DNA from 3 places in the Paenibacillus sp. FSL R10-2796 genome. Region 1 is predicted to be linked to each of the others. Evidence: riboswitches for the same ligand, from Rfam matches in the RefSeq annotation. Region 1 holds a riboswitch; each other region holds the start of a gene.

Evidence for each region. Region 1 has a riboswitch for cyclic di-AMP ahead of NST58_RS11870 (KamA family radical SAM protein). Riboswitches for the same ligand answer to the same signal wherever they lie in the genome.
Region 2: linked by a shared signal. The riboswitch ahead of NST58_RS00540 (C40 family peptidase) and the one ahead of NST58_RS11870 (KamA family radical SAM protein) in region 1 are both predicted to bind cyclic di-AMP.
Region 3: linked by a shared signal. The riboswitch ahead of NST58_RS00190 (3D domain-containing protein) and the one ahead of NST58_RS11870 (KamA family radical SAM protein) in region 1 are both predicted to bind cyclic di-AMP.

The regions. Positions count from the first base shown of each region.
Region 1 is NZ_CP150178.1:2,673,282-2,677,481, reverse strand. Features, by position in the region: gene NST58_RS11880 (ABC transporter substrate-binding protein) at 1-222, shown strand, start outside; gene NST58_RS11875 (AraC family transcriptional regulator) at 362-2,029, shown strand; cyclic di-AMP (ydaO/yuaA leader) riboswitch at 2,078-2,219, shown strand; gene NST58_RS11870 (KamA family radical SAM protein) at 2,359-3,528, shown strand; gene NST58_RS11865 (YafY family protein) at 3,671-4,200, shown strand, end outside.
Region 2 is NZ_CP150178.1:111,194-115,393, reverse strand. Features, by position in the region: gene NST58_RS00550 (hypothetical protein) at 1-212, shown strand, start outside; cyclic di-AMP (ydaO/yuaA leader) riboswitch at 431-569, shown strand; gene NST58_RS00545 (C40 family peptidase) at 627-1,055, shown strand; cyclic di-AMP (ydaO/yuaA leader) riboswitch at 1,418-1,560, shown strand; gene NST58_RS00540 (C40 family peptidase) at 1,605-2,057, shown strand; gene NST58_RS00535 (GNAT family N-acetyltransferase) at 2,247-2,732, shown strand; gene NST58_RS00530 (cytochrome c) at 2,860-3,216, shown strand; gene NST58_RS00525 (4a-hydroxytetrahydrobiopterin dehydratase) at 3,298-3,585, opposite strand; gene NST58_RS00520 (hypothetical protein) at 3,814-4,107, opposite strand.
Region 3 is NZ_CP150178.1:40,231-44,430, reverse strand. Features, by position in the region: gene rnmV (ribonuclease M5) at 1-480, opposite strand, end outside; gene NST58_RS00190 (3D domain-containing protein) at 657-1,823, opposite strand; cyclic di-AMP (ydaO/yuaA leader) riboswitch at 2,109-2,338, opposite strand; gene NST58_RS00185 (TatD family hydrolase) at 2,537-3,307, opposite strand; gene NST58_RS00180 (HD domain-containing protein) at 3,359-4,200, opposite strand, start outside.

The sequences.
Region 1 (4,200 bases):
GTCCTGAAAGAATATGCCGGAGACCGGATATTCCTCTTGACTCCAGTGGCAGAAGAAGCAAAACAATCCACAGAGAATCTATTAAAGAGCCCTATCTGGAAGAGCCTTCCTGCCGTCAAGAACGGATATGTCTATACACAAGACATCATGAAGACTTCAAGTGATGCGACAACAAGAGAATGGCTGCTTGGCGAAATTCCACAGCTATTGAATATGAATTAACCTTCTGTGATGAAGAGTTTAACACAAGGCTGATAAAAAACTGCAAGAAGCATGTCAACAGCTGTTGATATGCTTCTTTTTTTTATATACAATGAATTCATTGATAATCATTCTCACCAAATGAACGGAGGCTGAACCCATGCTGCATACATCATCGTCCTGCCCCCCACTCCACTCTCTGCTATTTCAGCTAAACGAGGCCGAACTGATGATTCAAGCTGCCGATTCAAGCTCTATAACGCGTACAACCCAGGACTATACCCTTCTCATATTTACTGGAGGGAACGGACAATTGAACCTCGATGATCAAAGCGTGATACTAAGTACGGATAAATGTTATCTACTATCTCCTGGAATCTCCTATAGTACGGACAACCAGGAGCTGACGTTGTATTATTACCTCATCACCTTTACAGCAATTTATACAACCGAGGATCCTAAACGATATTCTGGAGAGCTGCTTTCCGGCAGACGGGAGTTAATTGTGCACCCGTTCACCAAGGTAATCCGACTAGTCGAAGACCTGCTCATGAACAGGAATAACACCGATGATGTACAACAATTCAAGCGACAATTAAAATTCCAAGAATTGCTGCTGCTACTTTTTGAGCATAATTACCCTTCCAAACACCTGCCAAGTCCTACGGAATCCGTAGAAAAGACCATAACATTCATTCAGGAGCATTATACAGAGAGTATCACCGTGAAGCAGTTAGCTGAACTGGCGGGAATATCAATCTGGCAATATACACCGATCTTTCAGCAGCTTACGGGTAAAAAGCCGCTTGAATACCTGACGGATCTGCGCATTAATCATTCCAAACGATTCCTGCAGGAATCGACTGAACCACTGCGGGAAATCGCCAGACTGGTCGGCTTCTCGGACGAATACTATTTTAGCCGCCGCTTTCGGCAAAAAACCGGAGTTACACCCGGACAATATGCACATCAGAAAGGTCGTAAGCTTACCGTCAAGGATTGGACGGGTCATGAGGTGGAGATTCCAGAGCGAGCGAAACGTATTGTCTATCATGGCGAAACACTTGGCGACCTTCTCGCGTTAGGCGTAAAGCCTATCGGTGGAGATGAAGCGTTCGCCCGGAACAGCGTCTATAAACATCGGCTTAAGAAGCTCGCCAACGTCGGGTTTCCACTGGACCCGCAGTTGACCGCTTCCCTAAACCCAGATTTGATCATTTTGGCAAATAGTGATGAAAGAGCCTACAGAGCAGTTTCTGGTATCGCTCCGACACTCACCTTTGATTCATTTGCATCTCTCGACAAACGAATGCGGACACTAGGCAGTTGGCTAGGTAAACAGCGCGAAGCCGAAGCATGGCTGGAGTCATTCACAATCAAAAACGCTGCCATGTGGCAGCAGCTTTACACGACAACCCTCCAAGTTGGAGAAACCGCCTCTGCTTTGGTCTATGATCATGGAGATCATCTGTATGCTATGGGAATGTCCGGATTCTCCACTGCGCTTTATGCCCCATGTGGTTTACAACCGACCGAAGAGATCCAGGCCATATTGGACGAAGAGTTAGGGTTCGCCGAAGTTGATCCAACACGACTGCCTGCCTACGCCGGAGATCATATCTTCATGCTCATTCCGGAACGCAAAGACTCGCGAGCTGCGATGGAACGATTACTAGACAGTTCACTTTGGAACAATCTCCCGGCAGTACGTCAGGGACATGTTTATCTGCTCGACGGAAGCAAATGGAACTCTAGTGATGCGTTAACCCGGGAGAAGCTGCTAACGCTGTTGCCTAAACTACTCGGCGGAAGTAGCGCTAACAATTGAAAGTGAATCTAGGATTCTCTTTTGACTTATCAAAACTTGATAGGGTATACTTTATCTACGCTTAATTTCCAACTTTTACAGTTGAAAAGCGGGGGAACCAGTTAATTGGGGCGAATCATTGAGCATTAGAATGTAGGGTACCATCTTACCCGAGTCCGTCAGCTAACCTCGTCAGCAGTGGATGGGTCTGCTTTCCATGTTATTTACATAACCAGAGACCCTTGCTAAGGGTCTCTTTTCGTGCTTTTTTGGACCCTGCTGGCAGTAGATTGGCCTTTGACACTAAGGCTCCCTCATTTCTCACACTACGAGACAAAGGAGAGATGTACGTGCAAAAGGTAAAGTACTTCACGGATATTAACAAAATAGCTATGTTGTCTGAGCTGGAAAAAGAGAATCTGAAAGAAATTACGGACAAATTTGTTTTTCGTGTAAATGACTACTATCTGTCTTTAATTAACTGGGATGATCCAAATGATCCCATCCGTAAGCTGGTTATTCCTAACGAAGGTGAACTGCTGGAGTATGGGCGCTGGGACGCCTCCGATGAGGACACGAATTATGTGGTACCTGGTTGTCAGCACAAGTATAGAACCACTGCACTACTGATTGTATCCGAGGTCTGCGGGGCTTATTGCCGCTACTGTTTCCGTAAGCGTCTTTTCCGAAATGACGTGAAAGAGGCGATGGCTGATGTCTCTCCGGGCTTGGAGTATATCGCAAATAATCCGGAGATTAACAACGTACTTCTTACGGGCGGGGACAGTTTAATTCTCTCCACACCGAAGCTAAGATCCATTATTGAAAATCTAAGAAGCATTGAGCATGTTAAGATCATTAGACTGGGTTCCAAAATTCCCGTATTTAATCCGATGCGGATCTCTGAAGACGAAGAACTGCTGGAGCTGATTCGTACTTACTCTACCGAAGACAAACGAATCTATGTTATGGCGCACATCAATCATCCTCGTGAAATCACACCTGAAGCCAAAAAAGCATTTAAAGCTCTCCACAACGCAGGGGCAATTGTCGTAAATCAGACCCCCATCCTCAAAGGCATCAACGATGATCCCGTTATTTTAGGGGAACTACTGGACCGGCTTTCATGGGCTGGCGTTACACCCTACTACTTCTTTGTGAACCGGCCCGTAGCCGGAAACCGGGATTTCGTATTACCGCTCGAGCAAGTCTATCAAATTGTAGAAGAAGCCAAAGCCAGAACCTCAGGACTTGGCAAAAGAGTACGCTTATCCATGAGCCACACCTCAGGAAAAATAGAAATTCTCGCCATTGATAACGGAAAAGCCTATCTCAAATACCATCAATCCAGAGATCAGGAATACGGAAAGTTTATGATTCTAGATTGTCCAAAGGACGCCGAATGGTTCGATGACCTGCCTGGGAATGAGCAATATTGGACCCCACCTGTGAAAAAAAACGATGCTATTATTTCTGTTAATGATTTATCAGGCGAGCCTGCGGATTTAATCTGTAAATAGATTAATCAACTCTGTCAGACTCTGTCATAGGATATTTCTTCATCACCAACAACAAAACTCCTCCCGCCCAAAATTAGCCCGAAAAAATCTATGATATAATCACGCTGTAACACGAAATGGACTAATGGGTGGGAATGCACACATGAAATTGGAACGATTGATTTCTATGATCTATAAACTATTGAACCACGAAGTTTTATCTGCCTCCAAGCTGGCTGAAGAGTTTCAGGTTTCCCAGCGAACAATCTATAGGGATATCGATGTGATTTGTGCCGCTGGCATCCCGGTCGTATCGTATCAGGGTACTAAAGGTGGATATGGCATCATGGACGGATATAAAATGGATAAAAGCCTGCTCCGTTCGTATGATGTCACTTCTCTGATTACTGTACTTAACAGTCTTTCTTCCGTGTTTGAAGATGAGCATACGCAAGGAACCATTGAACGGCTGCAAACGATTGGAACGGAGCCACAGACCTCTAGTCTCGCGGTGGATCTTGAAACCCGGCGTACGGATCCTGACGCACTTCCTCTTTTACGTGCGGCTATTGCGGAACGAAATGTTGTCCGTTTTGATTACATCAGTGTAAAAAATGAACGTACAACCCGTGAAATGGAACCAGTAAAGCTTCATTTTAAATATAGCAACTGGTACATCTATGGTTATTGCCG
Region 2 (4,200 bases), 2.6 Mb from region 1:
TGCGGTCACTGATTCCTGCTATAGGTGTTTCCATTGTACTTGGTGCGGGAGGCTTGCTCTTACTGCTAGTGTGCGGACTGACGGGTCTGTTCTGTCCCGGCCTGCCGGCACTTATAATACGGCAAATCTCACCACTACCTTCTACGCTCTTAAAAATGTGGGGAATCTCTGCACAATATCATCTATGGCGTAGCAAAGCATTTCCACAATAAATTAACCTTATTTGACATAATAAAAAGGTCCCAATTCCTGTATTCAGGAGCTGGGACTTTTTCTCATTACGGATAACTTAAGAGTATTTGCAAAATCATAAAAGCTCTGTTACAATAAGTCCTGTGCTATTAGTAACAATTTTGTAATCAATTGAAACGATTCCTACATAACTAAATGTATTTATCGTAAGTGTAACTGTCGAAACGTCATTCTCTTGGTGCTTAACACGCCTAATTCCTTTGCACCGGGAAGTGGGGGAACCATATTTTGGGTGAATTGATCTCGCTTTACAGGGATCATAGGGAATCTTCTACCGAACCCTTAAGCTAACCTCGCAGGCCTTGGAAGGAGTACATCTTTTGAAAAGACATAATTTAAGAAAAAAATGCGTCGCTGCGGCGCTAGGACTTGTAATGGCATTATCTATTGGTGGAGGAAGCGCCTTTGCCGACTCTAAGATGGACACTGTAATCTCAAAGACTATTGGAGTTGCCTATAAAACCGGAGGTACAAGCACTGCCGGATTTGATTGCTCTGGATTTACAAAATATGTATTCAAGAATGTGGGTCTTACTTTACCTCGTACATCAAAAGCTCAATATAGCGTTGGAACTGCTGTATCCAAAAGCAATCTGCGTTCTGGTGATCTAGTGTTCTTTAACACACTTGGCAATGGAGTATCCCATGTCGGCATTTATGTTGGAAACGGAAAATTCGCACAATCGTCCTCTTCGCGTGGAGTGACCATCACTTCACTCAGTCAGACCTACTGGGCCAATCGTTATGTTGGCGCTAAAAGAGTAATGAGTACTTCAGCTTATCAAGCTGTAGCCTTCGATTGAAACCTTCCTCACAACTATAACCTCATAATTACAACTATATGAACCTGAATCTGATTATTCCCGTAATCAAATTCGGGTTTTTCTTTTTTCCATAATATATTTTTACACTAATAGAGCCCAATTGAAACACGTTTATTTGATAAAAATTGCAATTATATTAAAAATTAGGTCATTATTAACGCTTACATATGCCTTTCTACCGTAAAAATGCCAATTTTTCTGCATTAATATGTTAAAAACGATTGCCAAGCGGCTTTCTGTTTGTTACAATTAGCGCAGTGAGATTTTAGTAACATTTTTGTAATCATTAAGTTGTTATTTACAAAGGTTTTGTCATGTATTGATTACAAGCTAATCCTAATCAACAGTATGAGCCGAGTTTCCTAACTATTAGGAAAACGGGGGAACCAACTTTGGGTGAATTGACCTCCATTATATAGAGGGGTCATAGGGGACCTTCAACCGAACCCTTAAGCTAACCTCGTAGGCATTTGGAAGGGGTATACACTTTTGAAGAAGAAGTTAGCAGCAGCAGTACTAAGCTTTTCCATCATCCTCACCATCGGAGCAGGAAGCGCTTTCGCAGATTCCAAAATGGATAAAGTGATTGACAAGGCCATCGGTACTAAATACGTATCCGGCGGTATATCCACTAACGGATTTGATTGCTCCGGATTTACAATGTATGTGTTTGATAAGATTGGCATTAACCTTCCACACCAATCAGGTTCCCAATATCAAATGGGCACAGCAATCTCCCGTGATGATATAAGAGCCGGAGATCTTGTATTCTTCAATACAAGTGGCAAAGGTGTCTCACATGTCGGCATTTATGTCGGTGAAGGTAAGTTCGCACACGCTTCTACCTCACGCGGTGTTACGATTAGCTCTCTGAGTGATAGCTACTACGTGAAACGCTACGTTGGTGCCAAGCGCATTATGAGCACAGACGCTTATCAATCGGTTGCTGCTGAATCGGAAGACAATGATGATGTGCAATAAGTAACGTACATAGGCTCTTTTCCAAGGTAACTCTTGGAGGAGAGCTTGTTTTTTTGTCTTATTACTTATTTACCCCTCTCATAATTTGTAAAACATTCCTCTCATATAAAGTTTCTGAGTCGAACCTCCCCCATTTTGTATATAATTAGTAATATAGCAATGTCCTCGTGAAAGGAGATCGTTGACTTTATGATAAATCCCTCGGTAACTTTTCATGTTGTTCCTATGGAGGCAATTCACGGAGAAGCTATTTGTAAGTGGAGCTATACGCCCCCATATAATATTTATGGCTGGATGCCGTGGGAGCAGATGCAGGCTCTTGGCATCGAGTTTGGTGATCCGCAGCTCCGGGAGGAACAATATATCTCCATATTAAATGAACAAGAGGTTTTGTGCGGATTCGCACAGTTGTTCCCGATGGAAGGAGTCGTCCGTTTAGGAGTTGGGATGCGCCCCGATCTATGCGGCCATGGTTTAGGCAAACTATTCGTAGATGCCATCGTCCAGACAGCCTTGAGTCGTTATCCTGATCGAGAGATAGATCTAGAAGTCCTGACCTGGAACCAACGCGCCATTCGAACTTATCAAAAATGTGGATTTACGATTACAGATACGTATGAACGCCGCACACCTACAGGAGACAAACCTTTTTATTGCATGGTCTATGACAAATGATATTAAATACCAGATATTTCATAAGAATGATTGTATTCTCGTTCATTTTTTTGTCACAAACCCTATGATAACGCTTCACCATAAGCTATAATGTAGGGAGCAGCTTACATAGAAGGGACGAATTGGGATGCAGAAATGGATCATGAGCGGTTTGTTTTTTGCCGCCTGTGCCTTTGCGGTAGTACTCATGTTTACACTTCCGGGTAAAGAAGAGGTAGCGGAAGAAAATAAGCCCACGATGCCGGTAGTTCAACTGGACGCAGCAAAGGCAGAAGCAACCGTGAAAGCCAGCTGTATCACCTGTCACGGCGATCAGCTTCAAGGTGGAGTTGGACCAAGTCTTCAGAATGAAGGCGGCCAGCATGACGCTGAGGAAATCTACAGCATCGTCACCAAAGGACGTGGTCAAATGCCTTCCTTTAAAGAGAAGCTAGCCCCTGAAGAGATCGCCAACGTCGCACTCTGGCTCTCAGAGAAAAAGTAACCCATCAAGCAACTAAAAACGCCCGTGTATGAGATAGGTGACTATCTATGCACGGGCGTTTATTTTATGATTTTGGCTAAACTAATGATTTTTTTCAAAGGCTTCATTAAATTCATGCGCCGCTCGAAGATCTAGAGCCGTAATCCCATCTTCTTCATTAGATTCAAGTCGCAGGGTAACTGTTTTATAATCAATCGTAATATGTGGATGATGATCGAAGGCTTCTGAAATCGTGGCTACTTCATCAACGAACGCAATGCCCTTCATATATTGGCTGAACATATATTTTCGCACCATAACATTATTATCCAGCTTCCATCCCTCCAGCTTGGTGATCTCCTCACGCAGTTCCTCTTCCGTAAATAACAATTCGTTTCCTCCCTTACAAAAAATTGCAGTAAAGTGCGCAGTTCCCTTTACATGACTTAGGCGTTAAACAAAACATCCCTTAGCTTCTGAGGTCCAAGGGATGTGCCAGGATAAAGGCGATATTTTCGATTTAATGTATTCACAAATCCCAGCGATTATAACTCGGCTTTATCAATTTTAACACGGGCTACTAACTACGGGCAAATTACGTCCAGACGTCTCCTCTGCCTAAATCAAAACCACTGAAGCCAAATCCTCTTCGCCAACTAAAATATTAATGCGATGCGTGTCCTTATCGTAAATAATTACGCCGCTCCCCACTTCAATCATAGGTTCATTACCCAGCGCGAAGAAAAGATCCTCAGCCAATGCTTCCCATACCTCCAGCTTTGATTCTTGGGGTAGTTCCTGCCACTCGTCCGGATCCATCTCAAAAAATAAATATCCATCGGAAATTCGTCCGACGGCTTCGGTCAAATCTGTTAGAATTTCACCGTAATCTCTACCATGCTTTACACCCACGTATATCACTCCGTTTTCTTCACAGATGAATAATTACTTACCTTATCCATTATAGCCGAAAAAATGACTTCACAAAAAACCGAATGATGTCGA
Region 3 (4,200 bases), 2.6 Mb from region 1:
CGCCAGCCGCTTGTACAGCTGTTTGCCGTTACAATATCCGATTCCAAGCAAATTACCAAGCGCCATACGTCTTTCAGCAGCCCGAGGGTGTACAAGCATTCCAGCGGCCATAAGATCATCAATACCAATCAAAGCAGGTGCTCCTTCAAAAGAGGTATGTACATTACGCAGCGCATGACGAATCGCCTCTGGCGATGCATTCTCTACACCGATATCCCCTTTTCGAGTTGCGTCCTTCTCTGGAATAAAAGCATGCTTGCAGCCCGGCACCTTCGCTGAAACGATTTTACGAATTCGCTCCCCAGCATGGTCCGGGTCCGTAAGAATAATAACCCCTCTACGTTCCATAGCAAGCGCGATCTTAGCAATTACAGTCCGGTTTACAGCAGAGCCGCCTGTCTCAATGGTATCCGCTTCTACAGCACGCTTAATGGCTACGGTATCGCTTTTGCCTTCAACGACGATTAATTCCTTAATCATATTTCTTGACTCCTTCCAAAAAAAGCAAAAAGAAGAGGATTCGCTCCTCTTCTTTTGGTTAAAGAATGTATAAGTGATGAGCGGTTGCTCTGCGATCAACGAAATGATCATCCAGCGTTCCTTAACGGTTATCATCACTATAGCTTATCAAAGGATTTTTTGCAAAAGCTTCAGTTCTAGTTAAGCTCTGGTTTCACAGGTCCAATCACATAAACGGTACGTGATTTACGGCCGAAATTACGAGCATGGCTCAGGGAATCATAATAGACATCCACTTTATTGCCTTTAATGGCACCGCCAGTATCCTCTGCACGGCGGAATCCAAGCCCATCGATATAAACCCACCAGCCAATAGGAATTACATTCGGATCTACTGCAATTGTACGACCTTCCGTTACGCGTGTTCCGGAGGCAGTTTTAGTACCTATCCCTGGCTCTTCTGACGAATAAGCTGTCATGGAGACGTTCTTAATCATCTTCTTGTACTCAAAGTCTACGCCAGCCTTGCTTGTGACGTTCTTAGTCTTAGCGCTAACTTTAGTCGTTTTGGAGGTAGTGCTTGATTTGGAAGTTGTTGTAGCTTTAGCAACTACAGTAGGCTTAGGAAGTGCTTTAGTACCAACGGCAATGATCTTATCTTTTGTTACCGTTTGTACTTCCTTGCCGATCATGCGCATAGAGGCCAGTTCTCCGTCTTGATAGATCTTTTCAATATGCTGAACCATGACGCCTGGTTTGCCTGCCTGTGCCACTCTAACTGTTCCCACAGTAAGGGAGGGATCTGCTGTCTTAATAACACGGAAAGGTAAGTTAGTTGTTCGCTGTACCGTTTGCTTGTTGATACGAACGATCTTAATCTCCATGTCAGCAGAGATGGTGGTGTCTAACGAAGGAAAAATCTTATCATAGCCTTCTAGGTTGATACCCAGTTTGTCAATCGCTTGACCGATAGTGTCTTCGGTCGTATATAACGTTTTTGTTGCTCCGTCCGCAGTAAGGCTAAATTTCTGCGCACGATTGATAACGACACGGTCACCGTCTTTTATTTCATCACTCAGACCTAAAGATAATTCATCATGCGGCTGCAGCGAAATTTGCTCTTTCTCCAACACATCACCAAGAAGTGCTTCTCGCGTTTCAAGTGTCTGTGTTTGCCCGTCTATTACTAAAACTAATTGTTTATTACTTTGACCGTGTACGTACAGCAGAATTAACAGCGCGATTGCGATTGAAATCACACCTGCAAGTAAAAGTACGCGAGTATTTACTTGCTCCCACCGTAATGCGAAAGACCTGCTGGATGACTGCGAATCATGGGATACCTCTGGTTGGAATAAGCCCATTCTCTCCATCCTCCTTACATAGCCTCGTCGTCAATTTGTATATCATGAGGACTGAATTTCTTTGACGAAACTATTTGAGATTGTCACAGGATACGCACGTATTAACTTAGCGTCTCCTGCTCATGGATCGCCTGCTCGGCACAGCTACTCCCACACCTGTTATATAACAGTATGCGGGCAACATTCAGTTTATTCAAAAATAAAGAAGCCTAAAAAGAGTTCTCTTGAGGACTCTTTCGTGGCTTCTCCGATGTCAGAATACGCGGGAATGTTTGTGCACGAGGTTGCCTCTCTTACTTGCGCTTACGGGGTTAGCTGTCGGGTTCGGACGAAAGAGAGACGCCCTATTTCAGGTCACCCGCTCACGGCGGTTGCCCTTAAATTCACCCCAAAGACCACGTGAAGAAATCAAATATTGTTCTGCGGCAATTCCTAGTCGTATTCAAGATACAGGCATGCGGCAGTTCAATATTGGTTCCCCCGTTCTCCATACGGAGACTCAGCGAGACGATCCATGAATCAATGGCTGTCACAATAACAACAGCTCACATCACTGAAAAGATGATATCCTGTTTTGATGCATGTTGTAAAGGACGATTCAACCACGTTTACGCAAATATATGGTTAAAATATTGTAATAATCAGCCGTTTTTATATTAAAAAAGTTTAATATATCGGCCATTCTCTATTTTTCACCCGTTTTACTCCTGTTTTCAGACAATCCCAAATCGTTCCAGTGCGTTCGTATACGTAATTTTAGCCAATTCTTCCCATGTTAACCCTTTAATTTCAGCCGCAGCCTCTGCTACTAACTTCACATGAGCACTCTCATTTCGCTTGCCTCGGAAGGGGTGTGGAGTCAAATATGGAGCGTCTGTTTCGATCAATAATCGGTCCAATGGCGTCTGTGCAAGCACCTCTTTAGGCACTCTGGCATTTTTGAACGTGATCGGTCCTCCAAATGACAAATGAAATCCTAGATCTAGACACATTTTTGCGGTTTCCCAGCTGCCTGAGAAAGAATGCATTACGCCACCAATTTCATTTGCTTTTTCCTCCCGTAAAATCCGTACGACATCTTCATGGGCATCACGGTCATGTATGCAGATTGGCATTTTTAGTTCACGGGCTAGTCCAATTTGTTTGCGGAAGACCTCCTGCTGCACATCCTTGGGAGAGGTATCCCAATAATAATCCAACCCAATCTCTCCGATGGCCACCACTTTCTCATGGCTGCAAAGAGAGGCGATCCAATCGAGGTCCCCCTCTTTCATATCAATCGCATCCTGTGGATGCCAGCCCACCGCTGCATAAATATAATCATAAGATTCAGCCAGCTTCATCGTTGAAGGGATCGTTTCCCGATTAAATCCAATATTGATCATCTTGCTAACTCCGGCCTCTACTGCACGAGCTATAACTTCCTCGCGATCCTCGTCGAATTGAGGCGCATCTAAATGTGTATGAGTGTCGAACAGATACATTTTAAAGCTCACTCCTTGTTGTTTTTATCAATAGTTCCATAAATATTTGTATTATTTTGCAAAAATCTCTGCTACAGAAGAGGGCAACCGTGTAAGGGCTTTTTTCAGCTTATCCTGTGGGAAATATAGGTGATATCTGCCACGATGAATCCCGCTTATTGAGCGCACAATATCCGATACCTCTGAAATTTCCCGCAATTGCTCATTCCGATCAAGCAGTAAAATTTGATTATTGTCGAAGGCTGCTCCTGGACGGAACACATCATAAGGCAAATCTGTCGGATAATCAATCTCTAAGTCATATTCTGGGTTAAGTCCCGCTCCCGCAAAACTGCTGCGGATTTCCGTAATCATATCTGTATCCAAATTCTCGATCTCTACATATTTATACAGTTTACGATGAATAAAACGGGTACACAAGTCGCTTAATAACTCATCTTCTTCAAGGGTCCATTGCATAAAAGCAGTCTGTACCAGTGCCTCATCAAGCATTAAATATTGCTTCACTGTTACTTCTCCTCGAAAGAGATCTTCCAGCGGAGCGATCATAAAGCGAAATTTGTACCCCTCTTGGAACAACTCTTTAGCTCTACGGAAGATTTGACGCAAAATAATTTCAGAGCTGCGCGTCACCGGATGAAAATATACCTGCCAGTACATTTGATAACGCGACATTAAATAATCTTCAATGGCATGCATACCTGATTCTTTTACTACAATCCGCCCATTATAAGGACGAAGCATTCTCAAAATCCGATCAATATCGATGGTTCCATAGTTTACACCTGTATAGTACGCATCACGCAGCAAATAATCCATACGATCAGCATCCAGCGGACTAGAAACCAAATTGACAACAATTTCATGCTCATATGTCTTAGAGATAACTGAGG